DNA from 4 places in the Vibrio algarum genome. Region 1 is predicted to be linked to each of the others. Evidence: predicted binding sites of a transcription regulator. Region 1 holds the regulator's gene; each other region holds the start of a gene.
The links. Region 1 encodes PurR, which represses purine synthesis genes. Its sites were predicted from a motif close to TNANGNAAACGTTTNCNTNA; they were not measured.
Positions count from the first base shown of each region.

Region 2: purT (formate-dependent phosphoribosylglycinamide formyltransferase) is a predicted target of PurR. The motif match lies at 4,917-4,936, and genes of this name have one in related genera.
Region 3: glpX (class II fructose-bisphosphatase) is a predicted target of PurR. The motif match lies at 4,850-4,869, and genes of this name have one in related genera.
Region 4: purL (phosphoribosylformylglycinamidine synthase) is a predicted target of PurR. The motif match lies at 3,502-3,521, and genes of this name have one in related genera.

Region 1 is NZ_JAQLOI010000001.1:1,672,147-1,679,618, forward strand. It holds gene topA (type I DNA topoisomerase) at 1-1,184, shown strand, start outside; gene PGX00_RS08000 (alpha/beta fold hydrolase) at 1,614-2,411, shown strand; gene PGX00_RS08005 (DUF7577 domain-containing protein) at 2,423-2,740, opposite strand; gene PGX00_RS08010 (TVP38/TMEM64 family protein) at 2,744-3,421, opposite strand; gene PGX00_RS08015 (TfoX/Sxy family DNA transformation protein) at 3,550-4,140, opposite strand; cyclic di-GMP riboswitch class I at 4,257-4,360, opposite strand; gene purR (HTH-type transcriptional repressor PurR) at 4,501-5,520, opposite strand; gene torD (molecular chaperone TorD) at 5,772-6,419, opposite strand; gene torR (two-component system response regulator TorR) at 6,652-7,365, shown strand; gene elyC (envelope biogenesis factor ElyC) at 7,422-7,472, opposite strand, start outside.
Region 2 is NZ_JAQLOI010000001.1:1,952,574-1,960,045, reverse strand. It holds gene sbcB (exodeoxyribonuclease I) at 1-278, shown strand, start outside; gene PGX00_RS09355 (CidA/LrgA family protein) at 259-642, shown strand; gene PGX00_RS09350 (LrgB family protein) at 642-1,331, shown strand; gene PGX00_RS09345 (DEAD/DEAH box helicase) at 1,479-2,852, shown strand; gene PGX00_RS09340 (HAD-IIB family hydrolase) at 2,921-3,526, opposite strand; gene PGX00_RS09335 (HAD family hydrolase) at 3,523-3,726, opposite strand; gene cdd (cytidine deaminase) at 3,981-4,868, shown strand; gene purT (formate-dependent phosphoribosylglycinamide formyltransferase) at 4,991-6,166, shown strand; gene PGX00_RS09320 (thiopurine S-methyltransferase) at 6,243-6,905, opposite strand; gene PGX00_RS09315 (RelA/SpoT domain-containing protein) at 7,206-7,472, shown strand, end outside.
Region 3 is NZ_JAQLOI010000001.1:638,298-645,769, forward strand. It holds gene pfkA (6-phosphofructokinase) at 1-636, shown strand, start outside; gene tpiA (triose-phosphate isomerase) at 777-1,547, opposite strand; gene PGX00_RS03220 (5-carboxymethyl-2-hydroxymuconate Delta-isomerase) at 1,779-2,126, shown strand; gene PGX00_RS03225 (DUF805 domain-containing protein) at 2,144-2,467, shown strand; gene PGX00_RS03230 (DUF3135 domain-containing protein) at 2,592-2,918, opposite strand; gene PGX00_RS03235 (helix-turn-helix transcriptional regulator) at 3,015-3,638, opposite strand; gene glpX (class II fructose-bisphosphatase) at 3,783-4,790, opposite strand; gene zapB (cell division protein ZapB) at 5,117-5,359, shown strand; gene rraA (ribonuclease E activity regulator RraA) at 5,420-5,968, opposite strand; gene PGX00_RS03255 (1,4-dihydroxy-2-naphthoate polyprenyltransferase) at 6,047-6,964, opposite strand; gene hslU (HslU--HslV peptidase ATPase subunit) at 7,077-7,472, opposite strand, start outside.
Region 4 is NZ_JAQLOI010000001.1:2,955,337-2,962,808, reverse strand. It holds gene PGX00_RS13790 (prepilin-type N-terminal cleavage/methylation domain-containing protein) at 1-72, shown strand, start outside; gene PGX00_RS13785 (hypothetical protein) at 94-510, shown strand; gene PGX00_RS13780 (type IV pilus modification PilV family protein) at 497-880, shown strand; gene tadA (tRNA adenosine(34) deaminase TadA) at 958-1,452, shown strand; gene mltF (membrane-bound lytic murein transglycosylase MltF) at 1,766-3,364, opposite strand; gene purL (phosphoribosylformylglycinamidine synthase) at 3,662-7,472, shown strand, end outside.

The sequences.
Region 1 (7,472 bases):
TCACTGAAGCAGCTTTGGTTAAAGAACTTGAAAAACGTGGAATTGGCCGTCCATCAACCTACGCGGCAATTATCTCGACTATTCAAGACCGTGGTTATGTGAAGGTAGAGCAACGTCGTTTTTACGCTGAGAAGATGGGTGAGATTGTCACTGACCGTCTTGATGGCAGCTTCGATGATTTAATGAACTACGATTTTACAGCGCGTATGGAACAAAAGCTCGATCAAGTTGCTGAAGGCGAAACCAACTGGAAAGGTGTACTTGATAACTTCTTTAGCGATTTCTCTAACCATCTTGAAAAAGCAGAATTAGACGAAGACGCTGGTGGTATGAAGCCAAACCATATCGTTGAAACAGATATTGAATGCCCAACTTGTAGCCGTCCAATGGGTATTCGTACGGCGTCAACCGGTGTTTTCCTCGGCTGTTCTGGTTACGCATTGCCGCCAAAAGAGCGTTGTAAAACAACCATTAATTTGGGTGATGAAGAGGGCATAATTAATGTCCTAGAAGAAGATGTAGAAACAGCTGCACTTAGAGCGAAGAAACGTTGCCCTATTTGTGAAACGGCGATGGACGCGTATCTCATCGATGATACGCGGAAACTTCACGTTTGTGGTAATAACCCTAATTGTGAAGGCTATGTCATCGAAAAAGGTGAGTTCAAGCTCAAAGGTTACGATGGCCCCGTTGTTGAATGTGACAAATGTGGTTCTGATATGGTCCTCAAAAATGGCCGCTTCGGTAAGTATATGGGTTGTACCAGTGAAGAGTGTAAAAACACTCGTAAAATTCTTAGAAATGGCGAAGTAGCGCCACCTAAAGAAGACCCGGTCCACTTCCCAGAGTTACCATGTGAAAATTCGGATGCATATTTTGTATTGCGTGATGGTGCTTCTGGCTTGTTTATGGCAGCAAGCAACTTCCCTAAATCTCGTGAGACAAGAGCACCGTTGGTAGAAGAGTTGGTTAAATATAAAGATCGTATTTCACCTAAATTCCAATATCTAACAACGGCTCCTGTGGCTGATCCGGACGGGCGACCTACTGTGGTTCGATTCAGTCGTAAATCAAAAGAGAACTATGTTCGTTCTGAAGTTGATGGTAAACCTTCTGGATGGACAGGGCTCTATATTGACGGTAAATGGGAAATTACGGATAAGCGTAAAAAACCTAAGTCATAAACTTTTTTCATGATTTGTTTTGGCGGCCAATTGGCCGCCTTTTTTTATTTTCAGCCTTTGAGTATCATCGATAAAAATGATAATTGCTTTTTAGGAATAGAAACTACAACGGCTTCTGATTACCATGCGGTGTGTTTAAATTTTTGACTTGCGGAATGACAATAAGTGAACAAACTAAGCCTAGAGGCATAAATAGCGCATTAAATCGCGTAATTTAGCGGGGAACGCGCTTAATGTGTTCCCTTCAGTTTAAATATTGACTGAATGAAATCGCTTGATCGTGAAGTATGGTCTCCGACTTTAGTATCAATTAGAACAAATTTATACAATTTCATGACAATAACAAGTAATCTAAGAATTATAAGATGTGGTAAACTGCTCATCCTGTGAAAATACTTAAATCAAAAAGGTAAAATAAAAATAGTCCCTATGTCTGAAGCACTTTTATTCCACAAAACCTACAAACATCCAACCAGTTCAGAATGGGTGGTTTTCGTGCATGGTGCTGGTGGTAGCTCTTCTATTTGGTTTAAGCAGATTAAAGCGTATAAAGCGCATTTTAATTTACTGCTCATTGATTTGAGAGGACATGGTCGTTCTAATAATTTATTAAAAGGTTTTATTACGAATCAGTACACCTTTAAAGACGTTACCATGGATATATTAAAAGTCTTGGATCATCTTAAGATTCACTCAGCGCATTTTGTTGGTATGTCATTGGGTACTATCATTGTCCGAAATATTGCTGAATTAGCATCAGGTAGAGTAAGGACTATGGTGCTAGGTGGGGCGGTGACTAGATTAAATATACGCTCGCAAATATTGGTTAAGTTAGGTGATCTAAGTAAGCACATTGTTCCCTATATGTGGCTATATGGCCTTTTCGCCTATATTGTTATGCCACAACGATGCCAGAAAGAATCTAGGCACTTATTTGTTCGTGAAGCTAAAAATTTATGCCAAAAAGAGTTTAAACGATGGTTTAAGCTTACGTCGGAAGTAAACCCTATGATGCGTTATTTCAGGGATCAAGATTTAGCTATCCCTACGCTCTATCTCATGGGCGATAAAGATTATATGTTTATCGCACCAGTTAAAGAGATGGTAGCAATGCATAAAGAAAGTACTCTGCACGAAATTTCAGATTGTGGACACGTGTGTAATGTCGAAAAGCCAGATGAATTTAACGCTAAATCGATAGATTTTATTCGCCAACAGATAAAGTAACTCCGTATACATTATTCAGTAATATGTAATGGGTTACTGCAATTCCAACATAGACCAAATTGGCCTTCGTTTACTTCTCCGCACTCAGAACAAGTCCAATCAACCATGTGCTCTTGTTGCTGCTGATACTCTAAAATTATCGCTTGTACAGTTTCGATTTTGTTTGGTTGGAGAAGCCATACATATGGGTCTGTGTCTTCTGTTAGGGGTATTTCACCTTTGAGGCCAAAGATACCATCTCCACGGACTTCCGCTAGGATGCATTGCTGCTGTAGAAGCCCACATAAGATGTGAGCCTCGGTCGGATTAGATGCACTGAATACTTTCATTAATTAAGCCGCATTGTTAGGACGTAGTTTCGCCATAATCCATTTTGTTATTACAGGAAAAAGGCCCAATAAAACGAATGAGGCTAAAACACTTGGTGATACGATACCAGAAAGGCTATCAATGTTGGCTAGTTGGGTTCCTGCATTTAAGTAAACCATCGTCCCAGGTAGCATACCCAGCTGGCTGACAAGGTAGAATTTAGTGGTTGAGATTGGCGTTAATCCCATCAATAAATTGATTAAAAAGAACGGAAAAACAGGTATTAATCTCAAAGAGAATAGATAAAACGGACCGTCTTTTTCAACGCCTTGATTTAGGGTTTCTAGTTTTGCACCAAACTTATTTTGAACCCATTCTCGAAGTAGATAACGACTGCTTAAAAACGCCAACGTAGCCCCAATCGTACTTGCAAATGAAACTAGGAATAAACTAGTGAAAAAACCAAATAGTGCCGCGCCTAACAAGGTCACAACAGCGGCACCAGGAATAGAAAATGCGGTGATAGCAACGTAAGCAAAGAAATAAACAAGAGCGGAAAAAACAAAGTTGTTTTCAATATAATCAGCAAGCAATGCTTGCTGCTCCTTAGCATTATCTAGTGTGAAATATTGACCAAACTGAGTAGCAAGTAAAACAATAGTAACAATAAGCACAATGCCAATAATGAGTTTTTTATTCATGTAAGATGATTCCAATAAAATGGTATTAGCTATTATGACAGGCAAAGTTAACAAAAACTTTCAAATAGATATAAAAAAACCACCTAAACGAGTTGGGTGGTTTTTTTATTTTGGATAGCAATAGTTTATTAATCTAAAGATTCGATAAGTTCATTTCTACGAGTCTGTGATATTACTGACCAATGCGTACCATTTAGCGCTCCTTCAAGTGCCCATAGTAATTCGATATTTACAGGCCCGTCTTGGGAGGCCTGGATAGCTTTAAAAGCTTGTACCGAGCCCATATTTCTAAGCTGACTAACTGATTCGATACCTACTTTTTTCAACATTCGTTCGGTCCCTAAACGAAGGTTAGGCAGATCTTTTAGTCGAGTTGGTTTATCTTCAGAGCTTGACTCTTTCTCTTCACGAGCCGACTTTAGAGCAACTTGCGCGATGTTTAGTATATCTTCACTGTTGTCCCACAAAGAGTCTGGAAGAGAAAAGTATTTAGTAACAACAGGAAACCCACGTTTTTTGTATACGTAGGGTTGATAGATTTCGTTTTTAAACTGTTCTTCAAGAGGTTTACAACTGCGTATATGCAGTGCGTTGTTAACGACTAGAGCAAACATTGCGTCATCGACAAAAATACCGAATCCGCCAAACATCGAGCGAGATTTTACCTTGCCAAATTTTTCAAACAGTTTTAATGAGTTTTTAAGTACTGGTTTATCCATTTTTTCAAATCTCAGGTTAAAATTGCATCAACCAATTCAGAACCGAGAAATTAACAAAAATCAGAGATGATATGTCAGAGAATAGTGAGAACTCATGACAAATTTGCTAATCGGTCTTCGGTAACCCCGCTACCTTTTTATTTTCTATTTGAAAAGAGAAAATAACTTGAGGCCGGAAGCTTTGCGTCCCATCTTTTCAGATGGTTTGCCCTGATCGTGACATGTTTAATATATGTAAAGTTTGGACAAAGATCACCAAAATAAGCGCCCAGTGTGATGGTGATCTCATTTATTTGACGTGATTATGCATTATTAGACACTAATTATTCACACGTATGCTAAGAGCGCTATAGCGCGTAGTTACTGTCTAATATTTTTGACGCTTTCTCGAATCATCAATTCCGGATGCATCTCGAAAATGCGCCTTTCATGTTCTTTATCTTTAATTCTGCTTAATAATATTTCGAATGCTGTCTTACCGACACGTCGTTTAGGCTGATGAATCGTGGTCAACGGAGGAGAGAAATATTCTGCTAAATCGATGTTATCGTAGCCAATAATAGAAATATCCTCTGGTATGCGAATACCGTTTTGCTGAAGTCTACTCATCATTCCCAAAGCCATAGTGTCATTAAAACAGAATATGGCGGTTGGTTTTTTCTCCATAGCAATGATTTTGTCCGCCGTTTCTACAGCGGTATCACATTCAAAGTTCCCTTCGAATATATTTTCTTCGCTGAAGGGAATGTTGCTCTCAGCTAACGCGCGCTTATACCCTTCGAGTCTTTCTAGACATAATGTTTTGTCTAGATGGCCACTCAAACAGGCGATATCGGTATGACCATTTTCAATCAGGTATTTGGTGGCTAAATATCCGCCTTCTTCAGAGTTGTCGATGATTTTGTCTTTTGACTGCTCTGACAATGATTCACCTTGCCCCCAATCCATAAATACTTTTGGGATATCAACGTGAGAGTCAAGCATCTCTTGCAATTCGCTGGTTAGGTCAGAACACATTACAAAAATACCATCGACCCGTTTTTCCGCAAGCATGCGGATATAGTCACGTTGTTTCTCGTAAATACCGCCGGTATTACAAAGAATTAACGTATAACCTTGTCGGTAACAGTAACTTTCGACACCATTGATAACTTCAGCGAGAAATGGGTTAGTCGATTGAGTTACCAACATGCCGATGGTTTTTGTAGAATTACACTTTAAGCTGCGAGCAACGGCGCTGGGTGCATAGTTCAACTCTTTAACCGCGTCATTAACCTTTTGCTGTGTAGCTTCAGCGACAAAGCGAGTTTTATTAATAACGTGAGACACTGTAGTAGTGGATACGCCAGCGATGCGAGCGACATCTTTAATCGTTGCCATTTAGGTTGTCCTATTTTTCGAAGGCTGAAGCGATAACGCGCTTACTGAAAATAAACAGTTAGGAGTCTTGGTCAGCTTAATGCGTAATAAACACAAAAGCCGCTATTAAGCATAGCGGCTATTAATAAGTTTTACTCGAAAGTATGTTATCAATTTTATAGCTAAATAACTTTCTAAACAATGATAGAAATACAGTATTAAGACTTACTACTCAGATTTAGGGCTTAGTATCCATATTTTTACACTGTTGTTCACTCTCCAGCTAAGTAGCTGCGATCGAGATTACAGAAGTTCACGAGTACTTCGGTAACGCTAGAGTAAAAACCGAATTCATCGAGTTTTATGCATTTTTCGCTAAACTGAGGAAGCCAACTGAGAAGGTAGCTCTCGATAAACTCTTTCTGCTCCAAGAGCGCTTCGTTAATGTGGTCGAGTTTTTCTAATTCGTTCGACCTGATAATCATGTTGCCCAAAAAGTCCAGTTCAATAGCAACATGATCCGCAGGTTCATTGAAGCCTTCTTTTACATCAATGCCTTTGCTTTGCATTAATGTCTCCATATCTTTGGCAGGTTGATCATTTAGCAGGTTAGCCTTGCCTATGTACATTGAAGCATAAGGCAGTGCACCTGTGGTGTCGGTCGTTAAAAATAGCTCACAGAAATCTGCGGCAAGTTCTAGGTGAGCATCTTCTCTATCTTGCAATTTGTTAAGTGCATGGATGAGTCTATTTATGGATGGTTTTAAGTTTTCGTTTTCTCCAAGCCCTGTTAAAAAGGCACGAATCTCATGAGATTGGTATGCTTCGATTTCTTCCGGTGTTAGTTCACGAGCAAATAGGCTTGAGAGCCACCAGTAAATTTCAGCGCGTTTCTCGTTAAATGCTTTTGTCTCTTCCATCTCGATATTCCTAAACTGATAAGGTCTCTATTAGTGTAAGCAAAAAATATGAATAGAACTAATCCAATTTATGAAGAATTATGACAGTAAATGTAAGAAAATTAACGTAAAGTCAATAACTTGCCTTGCATCAATAAACCGATAAATTTAATGCGCTTTTCTCAATTATTGCTAGAATTGTTAATATATATGAATAGAATGCAATCCATCCATCCAGATATAAGTGGTGATTATGAGTAGTCATGTATTAGTTGTAGAAGATGATGTTGTCACTAGAAGTAAGCTTGTTGGCTACTTTCAAAAGGAAGGTTACAAAGTCAGTGAAGCAGAAGATGGTCAACAGATGCGTGAGATCCTTGCTTCTAATCATGTTGATTTGATTATGTTAGATGTGAACTTACCCGGCGAAGATGGCTTAATGTTAACTCGCGAGCTTCGTAGTCAATCGAATATTGGCATTATATTGGTTACAGGTCGAACGGATAGTATTGATAAGATTGTTGGCCTTGAGATGGGGGCTGATGATTACGTGACTAAGCCGTTTGAACTCAGAGAACTGCTTGTTAGAGTCAAAAACCTACTGTGGCGAATCTCACTAGTGAATCAACCAGTTGAAGAAAAAGAACATGTTGATACCTCTGGAAATACGGTTTATTTTGGTGATTGGGTTTTTGATATACAACGTCGAGCGTTGAGCCGAGGCGGCGAGCCAGTTAAATTAACAAAGGCAGAATATGAGCTTTTAGTGGCGTTGACGACTCATACGAATAAGGTACTAAGTCGTGAAAGAATACTCAATCTGATTAGTCATCGCGTGGATGCTCCGAACGATAGAACCATTGATGTGCTGATCAGACGCTTACGCTCTAAGATGGAGTACGATCCTAAAAACCCACAGATATTCGTAACTATACACGGAGAAGGTTATCTATTTGCGGGGGATTAAATTTGAATGTTACAAAGAAAAATGCCGAGGTCATTTAATTATCCCTCGGCATTTTTTTATTCTGGTCGAGACACGCTAAGTTCAGTGTCTTCTGTCGTAAGTAGGGA
Region 2 (7,472 bases), 280 kb from region 1:
TAGAAGCGAAGCCTGAAAACTTAGCTGCATTAGATATAGAGTTCGTTGATAAGCGAATTGCGCCACTTCTGTTTAAATACAGAGCTCGTCATTTTGCCGAAACGTTGAGTGACGAAGAGCAACAGCGCTGGGCTAATCACTGTAGAGATTATTTTGAGTCGTCTCTCCCTAATTACATGCTCAACCTAGAAAATCTTGCTCACGAACATGAAGGCGATGAAAAAAAACTTGCCATCTTAAGGTCCGTGTATAAATACGTTGAACAACTCGTTTCCTAAAAATGATAAAAAAACAATTAAATACATAACGTCACTTGGGTTGATTATTCTTGCCCTCACCCTTGGTACGGCTATCCAACACGGGTTGGGGATATCAATACCAGGCAGCATCATTGGTATGCTAATTCTTTTCTTCGCAATGGTTTCAGGCTTAGTCTCTCCAGAATGGGTCAAACCTAGTGCGAATATCTTTATCCGCTATATGATTTTACTCTTTATTCCTATTAGTGCTGGATTAATAGATCATTACCAACTGTTAATGGATAACGCGTTCCCTATCATTGCAAGTGCGGTCGGTGGCACTGCGATCATGTTAGTGTTTCTTGCTATGATGCTAGAAAAAATATTGGTACCGAAGAAATGATTTGGATTGTACTGACTATCGTCACATTCTTAATTGCTCGCTTTATTAGCAAAAAACTGAATCACCCTCTAGCTAATCCGTTACTCATAAGCTTAGTGATTATTATCCCTATTTTGCTATTAATGAAAATGCCTTACGAAGAATATAAGCAGGAAAACATAATATTTATTTATCTGTTGCAACCCGCGGTTGTCGCACTAGCTTATCCGCTTTATGAGCAGTTCCCTGAGATAAAAAGAAATTGGAAAATCATTTTTTTAGCCTGTGGCGTTGGCAGTGCTCTTTCAATGATTATCTCTGCTAGCATTGCTGTATTTTTAAATACCGACATGAGCTTAGTCGCCAGTATCATGGGGAAATCGGTTACGACACCAATAGCAATGGAAGTTTCTAGCCATTTAGGAGGTGAGCCAGCAATCGCAGCTATATTGGTACTCATTGTTGGCGTGTTCGGTGCGATATTTGCTTACCCTATTTACCAAATACTTGGGATCAGTCATCCAATAGCAAAAGGGCTAACCATGGGGACAGTCTCTCATGCGTTGGGTACCGCTACTTGTATCGAAAAAGATCAAAGAGATGCTGCATTTAGTTCTCTCGCATTGGTTCTTTGTGGTGTCATTACTTCTATTTTCGCACCTATTGTCTACATTTATATAGAATGGCTTAATATAATTGTTAATGGCTAGTATATAGCCCAAGGTGTCATTCTTTATTTCTCTTGTGTTCGCGAGTTAAATAGATGAAAATGCGCGCTTCATTTCTTGCGCGCATCTGTTTCTTCATGCTTTTCGCCGCCATCTGAATTCCCATTAATCACTGAGAACCAATATATTATGAGTTTTACCTCTTTAGGCTTATCTGCACCTATTCTTAAAGCAATAGAAGAACAAGGTTATGACACTCCTTCCCCAATTCAGGAACAGGCCATACCTGCGGTTCTAGCTGGGAAAGACGTAATGGCAGCGGCGCAAACTGGTACAGGGAAAACAGCCGGGTTCACTTTACCCATTTTAGAAAGGTTAAGCGGCGGAACAAAAGTTAAAGGAAACCATGTTAGAACATTGATTCTAACACCGACTAGAGAACTAGCAGCGCAGGTTAATGAAAGCGTCGTCAAATACAGCAAACATCTTCCGCTGACTTCAACCGTCGTATTTGGTGGTGTAAAAATTAACCCACAGATGCAAATCCTTAGAAAAGGAAGTGACGTTCTGGTCGCGACACCTGGCCGTCTGCTGGATCTATATAATCAAAATGCTGTTAAGTTTTCTCAAATAGAAGTTTTGGTTCTAGATGAAGCCGATAGAATGTTAGATATGGGATTTTTTAGAGATATAAAAAAAATCTTAGATCTACTGCCGAAAAAACGCCAAAACCTATTGTTTTCCGCTACATTTTCACCGGAAATTCGGTCCTTGGCCAAAGGTTTAGTTAACAACCCTGTAGAAATATCGGTCAGCCCTGAAAATTCGACAGCAACGACAGTAGAGCAATTCGTTTACCCTGTAGACAAATCAAGAAAATCGGCTCTTTTAGTTAAGTTAATAAAAGAAAACAATTGGCAACAAGTTCTTATTTTTAGCCGAACAAAACACGGTGCAAACCGTCTTTCTATGTACTTAGAAAAACAAGGCATCAAATCTGCACCAATTCACGGCAACAAGAGTCAAGGTGCAAGAACAAAAGCATTAGCAGGCTTTAAGTCAGGCGAAGTTAGGGCTTTAGTCGCTACAGATATTGCAGCACGAGGCATTGATATTCCACAGTTGCCTCAGGTCGTCAATTTTGATCTGCCAAATGTCTCTGAAGACTATGTTCACCGTATCGGTCGAACAGGAAGAGCCGGTGAAGTAGGTAAAGCTATTTCACTTGTAACAGCAGAAGAAGCTCCTGATCTTTTTGGTATTGAAAGGCTTATTCAAAAACTGATCCCACGTATTGATGTTGAAGGTTTCATACCATCAGATATCGTTCCTGAATCGAATCTTAGTCGAAAACCAATCAAAGCAAAGAAACCTAAAAGAGCGAAACCAAATCACGCAGATGGACAGCGCTCAGGTGATAATGCTCGAGGTCATAAACCGGCAGGTAAAAATAAGCGCCATTTTGGAGCAAAAGGTTCAGAAAGCGGTGGTAATACCGCTGCAAATAAACCGTCCAGGCGCAGAAGACCGTCTAAACCGGCGACAACGTCTCCAAGCAAGTAGACATATACTAAAGGATGGCAATGCCATCCTTTTTCTTTTTAATTGTGTGATTATTCGGACTGGTATAGTTACTCTAAGAGCATCTCTTCAATCAAAGCAGCAACGCTCGGTTGCACTTTTATCGAAATAGCCTTCACTTCATCTTTTGCGTTCTCTACAGCATAAGCTTTAAATTTTTCTAACATTGGAATATCGTTAAGGTCATCCCCTATCACTGCAACGTTCTCTTTCTTTAATTGCGCATGTTCTATAACAAACTCTAAACCTGACGCTTTGCTTATTCCTTTCGGAACAATGTTAATATAATTTAGATTGATAAATACCTCGACGACGTCTTGGTAATCAAACAAAATTCTATCCCTGACTTCCACTGCCTTATCAAAATTATCATTCAGACAACCAATCAATAGCACTTCGCTATCCAACGCTGTATCGATAGTTTTCGTGTAGATTTGCGAGTTTCTTTCAAATACTTCTTTCGCTATTTCGTTTGTTTCACTGGCCTTTTTATTGGTGAAATTACAACCATCAAAACCGTTGGAAATAATCAGCTCATCGCCGAACTGTTCTTGAAGCATTAAGGTTAATTTTCTTGCGAGTTGATTATCTAATGCTTTTTTAAAAAGGACATTGTTTTCTGAATCAACAATAAATGATCCATTCAATGAAATCATGTAGTCGTATTTAATGTGACGATGTTTTTTTCAAATAACATGCTTGCCACATCGCGGCCAGTGCTGATTGCAAAAACATTACCGGCATTACCCCACTTTTGAACAGCCAAGTTATTGTTGTCGAGATCCTCTGCATCATGCCTGTGGTAAGTTTTATCGTAATCTGACGCGATCAATTTTTTGTTACTCAGTTCTGACATTCATCTTTCACCTAGAACGATTGGATATTGACAACATAATACCAGAACAATACATAAGCAATACAAATAACCAAAATAACAATACATATGGTAACTATTTGACCTAAACTGGATATTGATCGCCCCCAAACTAATGTGACCTCACTCTATTAATGAAACATAATAGTTCATTGCAATTATAATTGTGACATAGAGCACTGCATTATGATTGGTGTTGGCTAGAATAATCAGTATCGAAATACAAAGGATTCTCTATGAACACTCGACTAGAAGCCGCGCTAAGTGATACACCTAAGCCGGTAGCTGATTATTTACAACGTCTATTTAATTGCGCAACATATGACGCAACTATTTCAGCACAGCAATTTGATGAACTTTTAGCGCTTTCAGGTTTGAGTGATGAAGAGCTTCGTATCAGCTTACTCCCATTTGCCGCTGCTTATTCTTACGCCCCAATATCTGAATTTTATGTTGGTTCCATAGTAAGAGGGTTATCCGGAAGACTTTACTTCGGTGCAAACATGGAGTTTATTGGCGCGCAAATGAGTCAAACTGTCCATGCCGAACAATGTGGTATCAGCCATGCTTGGATGAAAGGTGAGACAGGTATTATCGATATTACGGTTAACTATAGTCCTTGCGGACACTGCCGACAATTTATGAACGAGTTAACGACAGCTAAAGAGCTTAAAGTTCAATTACCTCAACGTGACGAGATGTCACTTCAAGAATATTTGCCTGATTCTTTCGGCCCAGCAGATTTAGATATTGAAGCACGATTAATGGATGGAAAGACACTTTCATATAAAACAGAAGAAACTGACCCACTCGTACTCAAAGCAGTCGAGGCACTCAATTACAGCCACGCACCCTACTCAGCAAATCATAGTGGTGTAGCACTTAGGTTAAATGATGGTTCTGTCTACTTAGGCTCTTATGCTGAAAATGCCGCATTTAATCCAAGCCTACCTCCTCTTCAGGTAGCTTTAGCGCAAGTTCTTGTAGCAGGCAAATCATTCGAACAGATTGAATCAGCGGCATTAGCCGAATTGTCGGCCGGAAAGATAAGCAATTTAGATGGTACGCAGTCCACTCTAGACGCACTAAATCCCGATATTACAATCGCTTATACATCCCTGTAAAATCTTTAACGCCCTGAATTGTTTAGGGCATTTTTTTGTCCATTTTTACAAAGCAAACGATTGCGGAATTCTCAATATCCAGTATGATCCGCTCAATTTAATAGTTAATGAAGGATATACGGATGCTGGGTACTGCTACTCGCGCAGGCGCGACTCGAGTTTTGTTGTTAGGTTCAGGTGAACTTGGGAAGGAAGTGGCAATAGAATGCCAACGACTAGGCCTAGAAGTAATTGCGTGCGATAGGTACGAAGATGCCCCTGCAATGCAAGTTGCTCATCGTAGTCATGTTATTGATATGCTTGATGCTGACGCATTGAAAACTATTATTGAGTTAGAAAAACCCGGTTTTGTTGTACCAGAAATAGAAGCGATCGCAACAGACGCATTGGTCGAATTGGAAGCCCAAGGTCTTAATGTTGTACCTACAGCGAACGCAACCAAATTAACGATGAACCGAGAGGGTATCCGCCGATTAGCCGCCGAGGAACTATCTATACTTACCTCTCCATTCAAATTTGCCGATACCTTAGATGAGTTTAAGCTTGCAATAGATGAAGTAGGTATGCCTTGTGTTGTCAAACCCGTAATGAGTTCTTCTGGCAAAGGGCAAAGTGTCATTAAGAGCAAAGACGACGTTCTTCAGGCATGGGAATACGCTCAAGATGGCGGTAGAGCCGGTGCAGGCCGAGTTATAGTAGAAGGTTTTGTCGATTTTGATTATGAAATTACATTACTTACTGTTAGAGCGGTAGATGGTGTTCATTTTTGTCAGCCAATTGGTCACCGACAAGAAGATGGTGATTATAGAGAATCTTGGCAGCCACAGGCGATGTCAGACAATGCATTGAAAGCCGCTGAGTACATATCAGAGCAAGTGGTTAATGCTTTAGGTGGTTATGGGCTGTTTGGAGTAGAGCTATTCGTAAAAGGTGACAAGGTCATCTTTAGTGAAGTATCCCCTCGCCCACACGACACCGGTATGGTAACCATGATATCCCAAGAACTCTCTGAGTTTGCATTACACGTAAGAGCTTTCATTGGCTTGCCAATTAATAACATTGCTCAATATGGACCTTCTGCCTCTGCTGTTATTTTAGGGGAAGGAACTTCAAGTAATATACGCTTTGATGGCCTGTGTGAGGCACTAGCGACACCAAAGACTCAGATCCGACTATTCGGTAAGCCAGATATCGATGGACGACGTAGGCTTGGTGTAGCTCTATCGCAGCGTGACAGTTTAGAGAAAGCGATTGATAGTGCTAAAGAAGCGGCAACTAAGGTTAAAATAATTTACTAATCGAATTTACATGCTAAGGGCTTCAACTGAAGCCCTTAGCTTTATCATACCCTTAAGGCTTATTCTACACTCTGTATTATACACTCTCATTTTCGTCTTCTATTAACCAAACCAACTCAGCAAATCGACTCAATCCTTTTTTCGCTATTTTGGGATGACTTTCCTCTGCAACATATCGGTTAACTAACGTGAGTTTGTAGTCGCTAAAGAGTCGTCTCACCTCTATTTCCTCAACACTAAATGGCGGCCCTGCCATCTCCGACTGTACATAATCAAGCGTTACCAATAAAATCCGCCCCCCTTGGTTTAAGAGGGATTTTAATCGATCTACGTATTCTTCACGCATATCTTCAGGAAGTGCGACGAGTGCTGCTCTGTCATATACAATATCCGCATTATTAACCGGTGCCGTAAAAAAATCACCCGCATAAACGGATAGCTCATCGAACTGATAGAGTTCATGTGAAGCGTCAAGCTTAACAACCGTTGGTGTATAAAAGTGTTCAGCAAAAAAAGAACGTACTGCAATATTACTAATCTCAACACCTTGGACTGCTTGATGTTTAGACGCTAGCCAGATTAAATCTTCACTTTTTCCGCATAATGGAACAAGCACTTTGTCACTTGGTTTAGGGTTAGTTCGTTCCCAGTATTGGGTGAGTAAAGGGTTCACGTCATCTAAATGAAAGCCTATCTGGTTAGACGCCCATTTCTTATGCCAAAATTCGCTATCTCTCATATACCACAATTAAAAATAAGAATAAGTCTCAATAATGTCGCGAAATCCGTTGGAAATTGCAAGTGAAACAATGACTAATAATTACGTGATTTACTTCACACCTATTGTAAATTATTGCAAAGATAGGTTGGTTCGAGGAAAAATGCCCTAAGATACTATTTATAGCAAAAAGTGATGCAGGCAATCCGTTGTACTTATAGCTGAAATCACTAAGTTTATTAATAGAACTGTTGAATACGATATAACTTAGGTCTTTTAGTACACCTTTTAACTAAGTGTTTATCGACTCAAGGAGCGTTAATGAACGTGATGCTGCGTACAATCCTCACCTTACTCGTGTTTAGCCGGGCACCCGCTTTGGCTTCTGCTGAGCCCGTAGCTCAAAACCTACCTAAAAAAGTACAAACACAAAATCAAGTAAGCTCGAAACGATTCAGACATACTTTAAATGGGTTATATAGTATTTCGTCTATGCAATCTAACGCCCTCCAACCCTATTCAAATTTTGACACGCTATACAATCATGCAGAAAAAGCGCAGTTAGAGTTGGAAACAATATGCCAAAGT
Region 3 (7,472 bases), 1.0 Mb from region 1:
GCTAAGAAGCTAACTGAGATGGGTTACCCATGTATTGGCCTACCGGGCACTATTGATAACGATATTGCTGGTACTGACTACACTATCGGTTACTTAACAGCGCTTAACACTGTTATTGATAATATTGATCGTCTACGTGATACGTCATCATCGCATCAACGAATTTCTATTGTTGAGATTATGGGGCGTCATTGTGGTGATTTGACCTTAATGGCTTCGATTGCTGGTGGTTGTGAGTACATCATTACTCCGGAACAGCCATGGAGCAAAGAAGAGTTAATTGCAAGTCTTCAAAGCGGCATCGCTAAAGGTAAGAAGCATGCCATTATTACGCTAACAGAGCTAATGATGGATGCGAATGAACTTGCTAAAGATATCGAAGCGGCTACAGGTCGAGAGACTCGTGCAACGGTTCTTGGTCATATTCAACGTGGTGGTCGTCCGACGGCATTTGACCGTGTTTTAGCATCTCGCATGGGTAATTACGCTGTCCATCTTCTAATGGAAGGTGAAGGTGGTCGTTGTGTTGGTATCCAAAAAGAGGAGCTGATTCACCATGATATAATCGATGCTATCGAGAATATGAAGCGTCCAGTACGTACAGATTTATATAAAGTTGCAGACGAATTGTTCTAGACTTAATTAGAAACTGATAAAAACGGCCACTAAGAGATTAGTGGCCGTTTTTATTTTTGTAATGCTTTATAAATAAAAAAGTCAGCCTTGGCTGACTTTTTTGTCACCACTAAGCGCAAAGCTTAGATGATATGAATAAATTAAGCTTTTGCTACTGCAGCTGCTTTAGCGATTGCTGCAAAACCTTTTGCATCAAGTGCTGCACCACCAACTAGCGCGCCATCGATATCAGGCATGCCAAATAGTTCTGCTGCGTTGCTATCTTTAACAGAACCACCGTATTGAATAACTAGGTTCTTAGCTACTTCTTCGCTTGATAGAGCGATGTGAGCACGGATAGCTGCGTGGATTTCTTGTGCTTGCTCAGCTGTTGCAGCTTTACCAGTACCGATTGCCCAAATTGGTTCGTAAGCAACGATAGCACCATTTAGAGCTTCAACGCCTTGAGTCTTGATTACTGCGTCTAGTTGACGAGCACATACTGCTACAGTTTCACCAGCTTCGTTTTGTGCTTCTGACTCACCAATACAAAGTACAGGAACTAAGCCATTTTCTTTAAGGAATGCGAATTTTTGTGCAACAAATTCATCAGATTCGTTGTGGTATTCACGACGCTCTGAGTGACCGATGATAATGTGAGTTGCGCCAAAATCTTTAAGCATTTCTGGAGACATATCACCAGTGAATGCACCACTGTTATTTAAATCTGTGTTTTGAGCACCAAGAATGATTTTGTTGCCACCTTCTTTGATCAAGCGCTCAGCTAGGTCAACATAAAGTGCTGGTGGAGCAACTGCAACGTCAACACCAGTTACGCCTTCAAGCTCAGCGTTAAGTCCGTTTAGTAGCTCAGTTACCATTGCTTTGCTACCGTTAAGTTTCCAGTTACCCATAACTACAGGATGACGCATAAGAATATCTCCAAAAAGTAATTAATGTAAAAAATAAACAATATTTCGAAAGAATATAACAGATAAAGCCTGTTAGATCATGACACGAATCATTTCTTTATCGAATCTTTGGCTTTAGATCTGTACGGTTGTTAGTCAAACTTGATCCAGCATACAAAATAATAGCTAAACTTTAGAAATTTGCTCGGATTACTGTATTTTGATTCAGTCTGACTTAAGGAAATATATCAAATGCCAAATATTGTATTGGAATACACTAACTCCGTTGAAGATAGAGTAAATATTCAGGGGTTATTAAAGGACCTTCATCAGGTTGCTTTGGATTGTGGTTTATTTCAAGCCGATGATGTGAAGTCTCGTGCTTTGCGATGTCATCAATGGTTGATTGGCGAATATGATGATAGTGAAGACTTTATTCATATTACGTTTGAGATGTTATCTGGTCGGTCAGACGAACAAAAAAACAAGTTGTCTCATCAGCTTATTGATGTCCTAACTGCTCAAGCTGGGACAGTAAAAAGCGTGTCGGTGAACATGCGTGATATGGATAGAAGTACCTTCAAGAAGGTACTCAATTAAATTTAAGGTAAATATTGATGTCGATACCTGAACTGCTTTTTTCATTTCGAGGAAGAGCAAGTCGCAGAACTTTTTGGCTGTGGAATGCGTTCTACTTTCTAATGATTATTACTGTCGCCACTTTAGTGAAAAATCTGTTTCCAGAGTCGGATAGTATGGTGCTTCCAGTAATTTTAGTGCTATTGGTTATTCCTGATCTAGCGATAACAGGAAAGCGTTGGCACGATAGGGGTAAATCTTTGCGTTGGTTAGTATTGCATTTACCTCTTGTGTTGACCCGATTCATGATACCTGTAGCGGAGGCAGGGGGCAATTCCAACCCTCTATGGTGCAATCTATAATATCTCTGTCTGCTATGGCATGCGGTGCATGGATATTTGCTGAGTGTGGTTTGTTTGAAGGCAATAAAGAAGAAAATCAGTACGGCAAACCTCCAATAAGGTAGCGTATTGTATTTGTCATTAATTAATGGCGTGGAGAAAATGGAATTATTTCAGCGCCATCGTCTAAGTTATGTTCTCCTTCCAGCACCTCATGCATCTTAACAACCTGAAGACTCAGCTCCCTCGCTAAAACAATATTGATATGATATGGGTTTTTGCAGTGACTAATAACTCGATCAATATGACTTTGTTGGGCGCGTAGTCTCGGTATCATTTCTTCTGATGCGCCAGTGATCACTTGTTCGCATGCTTTACGCTTAAACGTCTCGAAACCTTGGGGATTGTTTTGAGCTAATTCGACCAGTTCGTCAAAAGATGGAAGTGTTTGATCATACTGAATTTGTGGCATTAACCCTCCTGTAATTGACGCTTACATTATTTTACATTCATATAAGTGTAGTCAATTTTAGCTAGTCCGAGGGGTAAAATTGCCTCTAATCATTGTCTAGTTCAGTGTGTCTCGAATATGATAAACACAGCGCCTTTCGCCTTTTATTATGTGTTCAGTGCGTTCTACTTTGCAGTTTTCACCAAGTAATTTTTGAAATACATTCAGTTCAGATAGGCACAAGCTAGGACAACTTTTTGCAGCTTTACAAATAGGGCAGTGATTTTCGATTAAGATAAATGCATTACCCACTTCGGTTAACTCTGCCATGTAGCCATCTTCAACACGAAGATTTTTAAGTTGTTGCAGTTTACCTTTAAGGTCAGTGAATTTTGATACTGACTCACTGTATTTCTCTAATGTTTGTTTTTCCCTCTCTAACGCGATTTTTTTTATACCATCCTCCCCAAATAATGTGCCGACGGCTTCGATGACTTGAACGGTAAGTTCTCCGTGACGGTCGGAAAACTGTGCATGTCCTCTAGATGTAAGCCGCCAATGGCGTGTAGGGCGTCCTACCTTTACCTTTAAATCATAAAACTCTAACAAGCCGTTTTCTTCCAACGTCTGCAGGTGTTGACGTGCTCCCATGCTCGTCATGTTAAGATCGTCTGCAAGGTTCTTTGCTGTCAAAGAACCTTCACTCTTGAGTTTCTGTAATATTCTATCCGTTGTTTTCACCGCAAGTACCTAAGATTATACTCGTAACTTATCATTACAGTTCTTATTATGAATTAAGTAATTAATAAAGCAAATCCTTAACTAATGAGCAAAATAAAAAGCGCAGCTATATTAGCTGCGCTTGACGATGTTTAAGTAGGAAAGTTAAAGAATTATATCTCTAATTTCAGGGTCTTTACGGTCTAAATAGTGGATAGACTTGATACGTCGAATGGTTCTACAACGACCTCTAATAAGTAAGGTTTCCGTAGTAGCTATGTTACCTTTGCGTGTAATCCCTTCGAGCAAATCGCCTTTAGTGATCCCCGTTGCTGAGAAAACAACATTGTCACTGCATGCCATATCTTCCATCTTTAAGATGATACGTGCTTCTACGCCCATCTCTTTACATCTAGCGAGTTCTTGATTTCCGTGGATGCGATTATCTTCGGTATCGCCTTTTACTTCATGTCTAGGAAGCAGACGGCCTTGCATGTCTCCGTCAAGGGCACGTATAACCGCGGCAGAAACAACACCTTCAGGTGCTCCACCGATACAATACATTACGTCAACTTCGCTATCTGGCATACAAGTGAGAATTGATGCAGCTACATCGCCATCTGGAACGGCAAATACGCGGACACCCATCTCTTGCATCTCTTTAATAACTTTGTCATGGCGTGGTTTTGCTAAGGTGGTTACTACAAGCTCATTCAGAGATTTGCCCATCGCTTGAGCGATATTCTCTAAGTTTTCTGTAAGTGGTTTATCTAAGTCGATGCAGCCTTTAGCTTGAGGCCCAACAACGAGTTTTTCCATGTACATATCCGGCGCTTTTAGAAAGCTGCCTTTTTCACCAGCGGCAAGCACCGCTAGAGCATTCGCTTGACCCATTGCGGTCATGCGAGTGCCTTCGATCGGGTCGACAGCAATATCTACAGCATCTCCGCCAATACCAACATGCTCTCCAATAAATAGCATTGGTGCGTCGTCGATCTCGCCTTCACCGATGACGATTTCACCATCGATTTCTGTTTTGTTGAGAAGCGTACGCATCACCTCAACAGCAGCTCCATCCGCGGCGTTTTTATCACCTCGTCCGAGCCAATGATAACCTGCCAGTGCTGCACCTTCTGTTACACGAGAAAATGCCATTGCTAAATCGCGTTTCATGCCTACTCCAAAATAGTAAAAAATCGGGAGAAAAAATTTGCGGGGATTCTATCATACAAAAGAGTAAACGTTTGCCTTTTTGGTTTTGTTTCATCCGCCAGTTTGTCATTTTCTGATAGAAAATAAAATTAGCTGTGCTGGATTCAATATGAAGCTGATTGGAGGCTTAATAAGTTAAAAAAATGAGTGCAGTTGTTTTAATTTTGAGCATATAACTCGAGAATCATGATATTAAACGTGTTTATATTGAAAAGCGTGAGTAGAATAAAGCCATTCGTGACTGAATTTTCTTTCAGTCAACTAGAACAAAAGTAAAGGTAGAATGTATGTCTTTAGAAGTGCTAGAGCAGTTAGAAGCAAAAATCCAAACCGCGGTTGATACTATCACCTTGTTGCAGATGGAATTAGAAGAAGTTAAGCAAAAAAACCAAAACTTGGAGCAAGCAACAACCTCATTAAAAGATAATTGTTCGGATCTAGAGCAACAGAATGAACAGATGCGTCAAGAGCATGAAGCTTGGCAGCAAAGAATACGTATTTTGCTCGGAAAGATGGAAGATGTAGAGTAACTTTTTAAAAGCTAAAAGGCAGCCACTAACACAGGGCTGCTTTTTAATGGATTAAATTGTTTAGCGAATGTCTTCTTCGGTTTCATCATCGATGTCTTCAAAGGTATCGTCTTCAAGAATTTCCAAATCTGCGTTTAATGGTTCTTGTGAGATAATGATGCCGGTGTTATCCGCATAAAGATAGTCTTCCGGTAAAAAGGTAACGCCACCAAAGTTCACTGGAACATCAATGTCACCAATTTGCTGACTTGCTGCACCAACAGGAATAGAAGCAAGGGCTTGTATGCCTATGCTCATGTCCTCTAACTCATCTACTTCTCGTACTGAGCCATAAACAACAATGCCTTCCCAATCATTCTCTTCAGCAAGCGCGGCAATTTCAGAATCAATTAACGCTCTGCGTAAAGACCCACCACCATCAATTAGGAGAATACGACCAGTACCATCTTCTTCTAGGATCGAGCGGATAATACCATTGTCCTCAAAGCATTTTACGGTAGTAAGTTGACCTGCAAATGAGGCACTTCCACCAAAATTGCTGAACATTGGTTCGACTACATCGACTTGGTCTGAGTAAATATCACAAAGAGCAGAGGTGTTGTATTCCATATGCGTTGTCTTCTATTGGCTACTGAAAAGACTATCGAGTATATCGACTCGATGAGTCAATGCAATGACAAGGCTCAATTATCTAACTATTGTTTGAGCTACAACTACCAGTGAAAACAAAATGTTAGTAATTGATGCGCATTTAACAATAACTGGCATCATTGGTGCAATAGAGACAGGAGAGCTTGACTCCAGTACTTCTTTGCCATGTTTTGCTAAGGTAATAGCGGATAAAAAGAAAGGAACAATAATCCAAATAGTCGTACTGTGGCTAAATAGATAATAGACATATGAGAGAAAAGCCAATCCAATTAATATGATGTGATAATACTTCGCGGGTTGCTCTCCAAGCCTTACTGCAACGGTTTTCTTACCACAGGCTCGGTCATTATCGATATCGCGCATATTATTAATATTGAGTACAGCAACGGCTAACAATCCACATCCAATGGCAGGAATGAAAATGTCAGCATGGATAAAGCCAGTATGAAGAAAGTAAGTTCCCCCAACACCTAATAAGCCAAAGAATACAAAAACAGACAGGTCACCTAGACCGACGTATCCATAGGGTTTATTGCCAACGGTATAAGCGATAGAGCTTAATATGGCGAGAAACCCTAAGCCTAAAAATGCCATGATATTAGTAAAGCTTTCAAGAGAATAAAAGATGAGAGCTAAGCCCGATAGGATCGTTAAGCCAATATTAAGCACAATAGCCCGCTTCATCTCTCTTTGCGTTACAGCTCCTGACTGCATTGCACGGGTTGGGCCTAAGCGCTCATCGTTGTCAGTGCCTTGTTGAGCATCGCCGTAATCATTGGCCAAATTAGATAAAATTTGTAGAAGTATCGCGGTAAGTAAAGCGAGTGCCATAACAGCAAAAGAAAAACTGCCATTTGAATAAGCTAAGCTGCTGCCCGTCGTAATTGTAACGAGAGCGAGTGGTAGAGTTTTTGGCCTTGCTGCATCTAGCCAGATTGCGAGTGACTGCTTCATTGACATTGTTTACCTTAATTTGATGGAAGCAGTATACCAATTGCACAAATAATAAAAAGCCCATCTAAAGGGGTAGATGGGCTTATCTAAAAACGTTCGTAATTATTGGAAGTTACAGAATGAATCTGCTTAGGTCTTCATCTTCGATAAATTCACCTAAACGTTGATTTACGTAGGCTGAGTCAATCACCATTTTAGATCCAGGCTTATCTGTAGCATCGAAAGATATTTCATCCATGAGCCTTTCCATTACAGTATGTAAACGACGAGCACCGATATTCTCTGTTGTTTCATTTACACGCCAAGCCGCTTCTGCTATCTGATTAATACCATCTTCAGAAAACTCAATGTTTACTTCTTCAGTTTTTAGCAAAGCAATATACTGTTCAGTCAAAGAAGCTTTAGGTTCTGTTAGTATTCTTTTGAAATCATCGCTAGAAAGGGCTTCTAGTTCAACACGAATAGGCAGACGACCTTGAAGTTCAGGAATTAAATCTGAAGGTTTCGA
Region 4 (7,472 bases), 1.3 Mb from region 1:
CTATCCGTGACAGCGGTTCTCCGTGAGCTTGATGAGCCGTTCAGCTTATCGGTGAGTATCGCTTCTCGCTAAAACTTATAATAGGTGTAACGAATGCAAATAAGACAAAAGGGTGCAGTAGTTCTTATGTTGTGCCAGTTTTTCCTATTGGCGGCTTTGGTTTTATCAATGACAAGTGCTACAGCGGTCTTCAGTCAATACAAAAAAGTGCAGAGCGAGGCTGAGTATAGAAAAAGGTTTTGGTTAGTGGAGGCGGGGCTAGAGTGTGCTTTTGCATTGTTTGCTAGTCGGTCTGTTGAAAAGCGTGGTTCGATAAAGCAATTGACCAGCAGGTGTGATTTACCTGCTAATCTTGAAGTGACTTGGGTTTTGGAAACCGAAAAGGGCGAGGAAAACTACTTAATCACTTCAACGATTGGCCGTTTGTCACTTAGTCAGCGGTTAATTGTGTATGAAAAACCAGTATATCGTGTGATTTGGTTAAAAGGGAGTTGGCGTGACTTTGAGTAACTCGCAAAGAGGGTTTGGCCTAATAGAAGTACTTATCTCTATGCTTCTTATCTTATTTTCTGTACTGGGTTTAGTTCGATTACAGATCGAAATTCTTAAAGGGGCTAAGTTGGTTCAGCACCAGCTAATAGCGCTTTACTTAGCTGAATCTAGACTTGAGAAAATGCGAGTAAACGATGAGGTTTCCAATAACCAAACTATAGCGCAACAAATGATCGAGAACACTCGTTTTACGATGACAACGACTACCCTTGGGAAAAACAACGTTACTGGCCTTAAATGGATTAAGGTCGAAGTGATGTGGCACAACACTATGGGGAAACAATATAACGTCGACTTGGTAAGTGCAGTTTATAATCCGAAAAATTGAGGCAGTGAGTCCCTTTTTAGTCGTTAGTGACTGAGTTACAATGTGCCATTAATTTTTACTGGCAACATGGCTTTCTATTGACTACTGACATCAAATTATTCTCAGAACAAGACGAACATTTTATGCGCCAAGCGATATCGCTTGCTCATGAAGCTGAATTGGCAGGAGAGGTGCCTGTAGGTGCGGTCTTGGTAAAAGATGGTGAAGTTATAGCGCAAGGGTTCAATCGATCTATTTGTGATCATGATGCCACTGCTCACGCTGAAATACAGGTACTTAGGCAGGCGGGAAAGGTCTTAGAAAATTATCGATTGTTAGATACCACGTTGTATGTGACGTTAGAGCCATGCCCTATGTGTGCAGGGGCGTTATTACATAGTCGAGTGAAGCGTGTTGTTTTTGGAGCACCGGATTTAAAGGCCGGAGCCGCTGGTACAGTGTTGAATTTATTTGAAACCCAAGCGGCTTATCATTATGCCGATGTAGAAGCTGGGTTATTAGAAAATGAGTGCCGTATTCAACTACAATCCTTCTTTAAGCGTCGGCGAAAAGAAAAAAGAGTTAAAAGTTAAGCGAAACTCTCAAATCAACGGAGAAGGTATTTAGTTAAATGTCTCGCATTGAACATAAGCTCTATGACGCCAAATAACCTTTTTTTATTGTTCGCTAACATTCTTTTTCTGCGGTTAGCGGTAGACGTTTTTGTTGCTAAGGTTTTGGTTTTTTTCTTACAGAGTTCATTATTATCTCCTTTTTTTGCCCAATTCTAGGCTATGTGTTTTTCATTCTTTGTTAGGGTTATTTATAAAGATAGTTTATTACGGAATGATGAACAGACCAGATGAAAAAAAGGCAGATAAAAATTAATTATCTGCCTTTTTACATTTAAGGTTTTGACTCTGACGAGTCTAGTTCTTGTATAGATTCGTCTGGGGTAGGATTGTCAGGTGTTGAGTTTTCTGGCTCTTTTGTTGCTGGCAAAAGGACAGATTGACCTTTCTCTGGGGGCCCAACAAGTTCACCGTTCTGTCTAGGTGGAAGAGGTACGTCAATAACCTGAATGCCTTCAACGTCGATATCTGAACTTAATGCTTGTTGCTTCTCTACGTGACCAATAATAGATTGGTAGTAACGTCTGATATTTTCCACATAGTTTCTTGCTTCATCCCCTCGCGCATAACCGTATCGAGTTTTGCTGTAATATTTACGTTGTTTAAGTAGCGGAAGTCGCTCTTTTACGTCTGCCCATGAGTCTGGATTCGCATTTTGTGAGCGCGTTAATCGGCGTGCATCCAACACATGGCCGTACCCCACATTATATGATGCGAGAGCAAACCAGATTTTTTCATGTTCAGGAATAGAGTCTGGCACTCGTTCAACAATTCCTTGTAAATATTTCACCCCACCTAATATAGATTGTTCAGGGTCTAGACGGTTTTTTACACCCACGAGCTTAGCCGTAGGTAGTGTCAGCATCATCATGCCACGAACCCCTGTAGGTGAAGTTGCTGTAGGGTTCCAATGTGACTCTTGGTAAGAGAGGGCAGCAATTAAGCGCCAATCAAAATTAGCGGCATGCTTTTTAAATAGATCTTCCCATTTTGGCAACTTGCTATCTAAAGCACGAATAAAGGCTCGGGTATCCACGTAATCAAAAGTTTCTACGTGGCCAAAGTATTTTTCCTCTAGTGTGGCCAAGTCACCTGACTGTTTCATTTCACCAAAAAATTCTATTAATAGTGCGTAGAGGCTCTCATCATCGGCTTTTCTCATGTACCAAGAAACTGGTTGATCTTCGGTTAGCTCAAGTGCGAGCGCAATATCTGGGAATAAGCGTTGAGTTAGCGATAGTTCTACTGAATCAGCGATAGTGTAAGAGAGCTCACCAGTTGAAACTTTTTGAAGCAGATCTTTCACATCGGAGTTTTCAGTGGTGTCGTATTGGAGTGTTGGATGATCCACTTTAAGATTTTCTAAAGTTGCAACAAAGTGAGAGTCTGAAACGATAGTCAAAGTTTCATCTGGATTCTTTGCCTGCCTATCGACTAAGTTCTTAATGCTTCTTGGTTTCCAAGAACCGTTTTTATAAACAAGCTGTTGACTCACATAATAATAGGCAGGAGCGGCTCGAAAAGACTTGATTCGTTCAGGGGTTTGGCTTAGCCCTGCCGCAATAATATCGATTTCATTTTTCTTTAACGCAGGAAACAGCCCAGCTAAGCGATAAGCTGGCTTCATTTCCAATTTCACACCCAGCTCATCAGCAAATTGCTTCGCTAACTCGTAGTCTAAGCCTGTTGGGCCATCTGGCCCGATATAATAAGATAGTTGGTTATTCAGAGTACCGACTCTCAATACACCTCGTTCACGGACTTTATCCAATTCACTTTTAGGATCAGATTCGATTTGGCAGCCAGCTAGGAAGAATCCGAACAAGAGAGCCAGAGATATTTTGTACCAACGGTGGATAAAAAGTTTCTGCATTAAAAGGGGGTCTTTATAAGTTGACTACGCTCTTTATAGCAGAGCCGTCATGTTCGGCAAAGAATCATTAAAGAAAACAGTGACTATTTGCACGATTATTAGTCATTTCAAGGATTAGCAGCTAGATTACAAAAAAATGGCGCAAACGGTTGCTTTTGGTGTTACGTCACAAAACATTTTCCTCTATAATACGCCCGCAACAGAGAGGTGAAATTGGCATAAGTTCAAGCGTTCGCTTATAACGCACTGAATTTATTCCAATATCACCTAAATCACTTGCATAAGAGACCTAAGCACATGAGAATTTTGCGCGGCTCCCCAGCTCTTTCTGAGTTCCGAGTTAACAAATTACTAGAACTTTGTCGTGAACAAGATCTGCCTGTTACAGATATTTACGCTGAGTTCATGCACTTTGCCGACTTAACTGCTGACTTAAATGGCGAAGAGGTTGAAAAAGTAGAAAAATTACTTACTTACGGTCCAACTATTCAAGAGCATGAACCTGCTGGTAGCCTTCTTTTAGTTACACCACGCCCTGGGACTATTTCTCCTTGGTCTTCAAAAGCAACTGATATCGCACGCAATTGTGGGTTAGATAAAGTTAAGCGTTTAGAACGCGGTACCGCTTATTATGTTGAATCATCATCTGCACTTTCTCAAGAGCAGTTATCGCAAGTGAAAGCGTTAATACACGACCGAATGATGGAAGTGGTTTTTACTGATATGGATAACGCAGAGCAGTTATTTACGGTTGCGGTTCCAGCTCCGGTTGCGGATGTTGATATTCTATCAGGTGGACAACAAGCCTTAGAAGAAGCGAACATTAGCTTGGGCTTAGCGTTAGCCGACGATGAAATAGACTACCTAGTTGAGAGCTTTACTAATCTGGGCCGTAATCCAAATGATATAGAATTGATGATGTTTGCTCAGGCTAACTCAGAGCACTGTCGTCACAAAATTTTCAATGCTGATTGGACTATCGATGGTGTGGAACAAGAAAAATCATTATTTAAAATGATTAAAAACACCTATGAAACCAACAGCGAACACGTTCTTTCTGCTTATAAAGATAACGCAGCAGTAATGACCGGCTCTCAAGTAGGTCGTTTCTTCCCGAACCCTGATACTCGTCAATATGACTATCACCAAGAACTTGCTCATATTTTGATGAAGGTTGAGACACACAACCACCCAACTGCAATTTCACCGTGGCCAGGTGCAGCAACAGGCTCTGGTGGTGAAATACGCGATGAAGGTGCAACCGGAATTGGTGGTAAACCTAAAGCGGGTTTGGTCGGATTCGCGGTATCTAACCTGCGTATTCCAGGCTTTGAACAACCTTGGGAAACGGATTTTGGTAAGCCTAGCCGTATTGTAAATGCACTCGATATTATGCTGGAAGGCCCTTTGGGTGGCGCGGCATTCAACAACGAATTTGGTCGTCCAAATCTCCTTGGTTATTTCCGTACTTATGAAGAGAAAGTTAACTCTCATAATGGTGAAGAAGTTCGCGGTTACCATAAGCCAATTATGATCGCAGGTGGGTTGGGTAATATTCGTGATGAACATGTGCAGAAAAAAGAGATCCCCGTTGGTGCAAGTTTAATTGTGCTTGGTGGTCCTGCAATGAATATTGGTCTTGGTGGAGGTGCAGCTTCTTCTATGGCTTCTGGTCAATCAGCGGAAGACTTGGATTTTGCTTCTGTTCAGCGTGAAAACCCAGAAATGGAGCGTCGTTGTCAGGAAGTTATTGACCGTTGTTGGCAGATGGGCGAAGAGAACCCAATTGCCTTTATCCACGATGTAGGTGCTGGTGGTATTTCCAACGCATTGCCAGAATTGGTCGATGATGGTGAGCGAGGTGGTAAATTTCAACTGCGCAACGTACCAAATGATGAACCCGGCATGAGCCCATTAGAGATCTGGTGTAATGAATCTCAAGAGCGTTATGTAATGGCTGTCGCACCAGAAAACATGGCGGTTTTCGATGCAATTTGTAAACGAGAACGAGCCCCATATGCGGTCGTTGGTGAAGCAACAGAAGAGCGTCATCTTACTCTAGAAGACTCGCATTTCGATAACACGCCAATTGACATGCCTATGGAAATCCTACTTGGTAAAGCGCCTAAGATGCATCGTGATGCAAAAACGCTGAAAGTAGACAATGCGGCAATGGAGATGGCTGGTATTGAAGTTAATGAAGCACTGGACCGTGTACTTAGGTTACCAACAGTTGCTGAAAAAACGTTCCTTATTACGATTGGTGACCGTTCTGTTACCGGTCTTGTCGCACGTGACCAGATGGTTGGTCCTTGGCAGGTCCCAGTAGCAAACTGTGCGGTAACTGCTGCAAGTTACGATACGTATCATGGCGAAGCAATGTCAATGGGTGAACGTACTCCTGTCGCTCTATTAGATTTTGGGGCATCCGCTCGTTTAGCTGTTGGTGAATCTTTAACAAATATCGCCGCAACGGATATTGGTGATATTAAACATATTAAACTTTCTGCAAACTGGATGTCTCCAGCAGGTCACCCTGGTGAAGATGCAGGCCTTTACGAAGCAGTTAAAGCAGTAGGTGAAGAACTATGTCCTGCATTAGGTCTAACTATTCCAGTTGGTAAAGACTCGATGTCAATGAAGACTAAGTGGGAAGAGAATGGCGAACAAAAAACCGTTACTTCTCCTTTAAGCTTAGTTATTACCGCGTTTGCTCGTATCGAAGACGTACGCAAAACAGTCACTCCTCAATTACGAACGGATAAGGGTGAAACTAGCTTAATTTATATCGACCTAGGCAACGGTAAAAACCGCATGGGGGCAACAGCGTTTGCTCAGGTATACAAAGAGCTAGGTGACAAACCAGCCGATGTAGACAGCGCAGAGCAGCTCAAAGGTTTTTATGATGCTATTCAGACACTCGTCCGTGACGATAAGATCATTGCTTACCACGATAAAGGTGATGGTGGCTTAATCGTAACTTTAGCTGAAATGGCATTTGCTGGTCATTGCGGCTTGAGTGCAGATATAGCGTCTTTAGGAACAGACTCATTATCAGTGTTATTTAACGAAGAGTTAGGTGCCGTGATTCAGGTTCAAACCGAAGCAACGGAATCTGTTCTTTCGACTCTGGCAACCTTTGGATTATCAGAACTTAGTCATGTAATCGGTGAAGTAGAGCAATCAGATAAGATCATTATTAACAGCGATGATACGGTTGTACTGGAACGTTCTCGTACTGAACTTAGGACCATTTGGGCTGAAACAACGCATAAAATGCAAGGGCTTCGCGACAACCCGAAATGTGCAGACCAAGAATTTGCGGCTAAGTCTGATGACAATGACAAGGGGCTTAATGTTGATTTGAGTTTTGACGTGCAAGAAGATGTCGCTGCACCTTATATTCTTAAAGGGGCGAAACCGAAAATGGCGATCTTGCGTGAGCAAGGGGTTAACTCCCATGTCGAAATGGCGGCTGCATTCGATAGAGCAGGGTTTGAAGCTACGGATATACATATGAGTGATATCCTGACAGGTCAAGCGGTGCTTGATGAGTATCAAGGCTTAGCGGCTTGTGGTGGTTTCTCTTATGGTGACGTGTTAGGAGCGGGTGAAGGCTGGGCTAAGTCTATTTTGTTTAACAGCCAAGCGAGAGATCAGTTTGAAGGCTTCTTTAAGCGTGAGGACACGTTCTCACTAGGCGTTTGTAATGGTTGCCAGATGTTATCGAACCTACACGAACTTATCCCTGGAGCGGATTTGTGGCCACGATTTGTTCGCAATGAATCTGAGCGTTTTGAAGCTCGTTTTAGTTTGGTTGAAGTTCAGAAGTCAGACTCTGTCTTCTTTAGTGGTATGGAAGGCTCGCGTATGCCAATCGCCGTTTCTCACGGTGAAGGTCGAGTGGAAGTACGTGATGTCGCTCACCTGAATGCAATTGAAACTTCGGGCACAGTAGCGGTTCGTTACGTTGATAATATAGGTAACCCGACGCAACAATATCCTAATAACCCAAATGGTTCGCCAAACGCAATTACAGGTTTAACCACCACAGATGGCAGAGTTACTATAATGATGCCACACCCGGAACGTGTTTTCCGTACTGTAG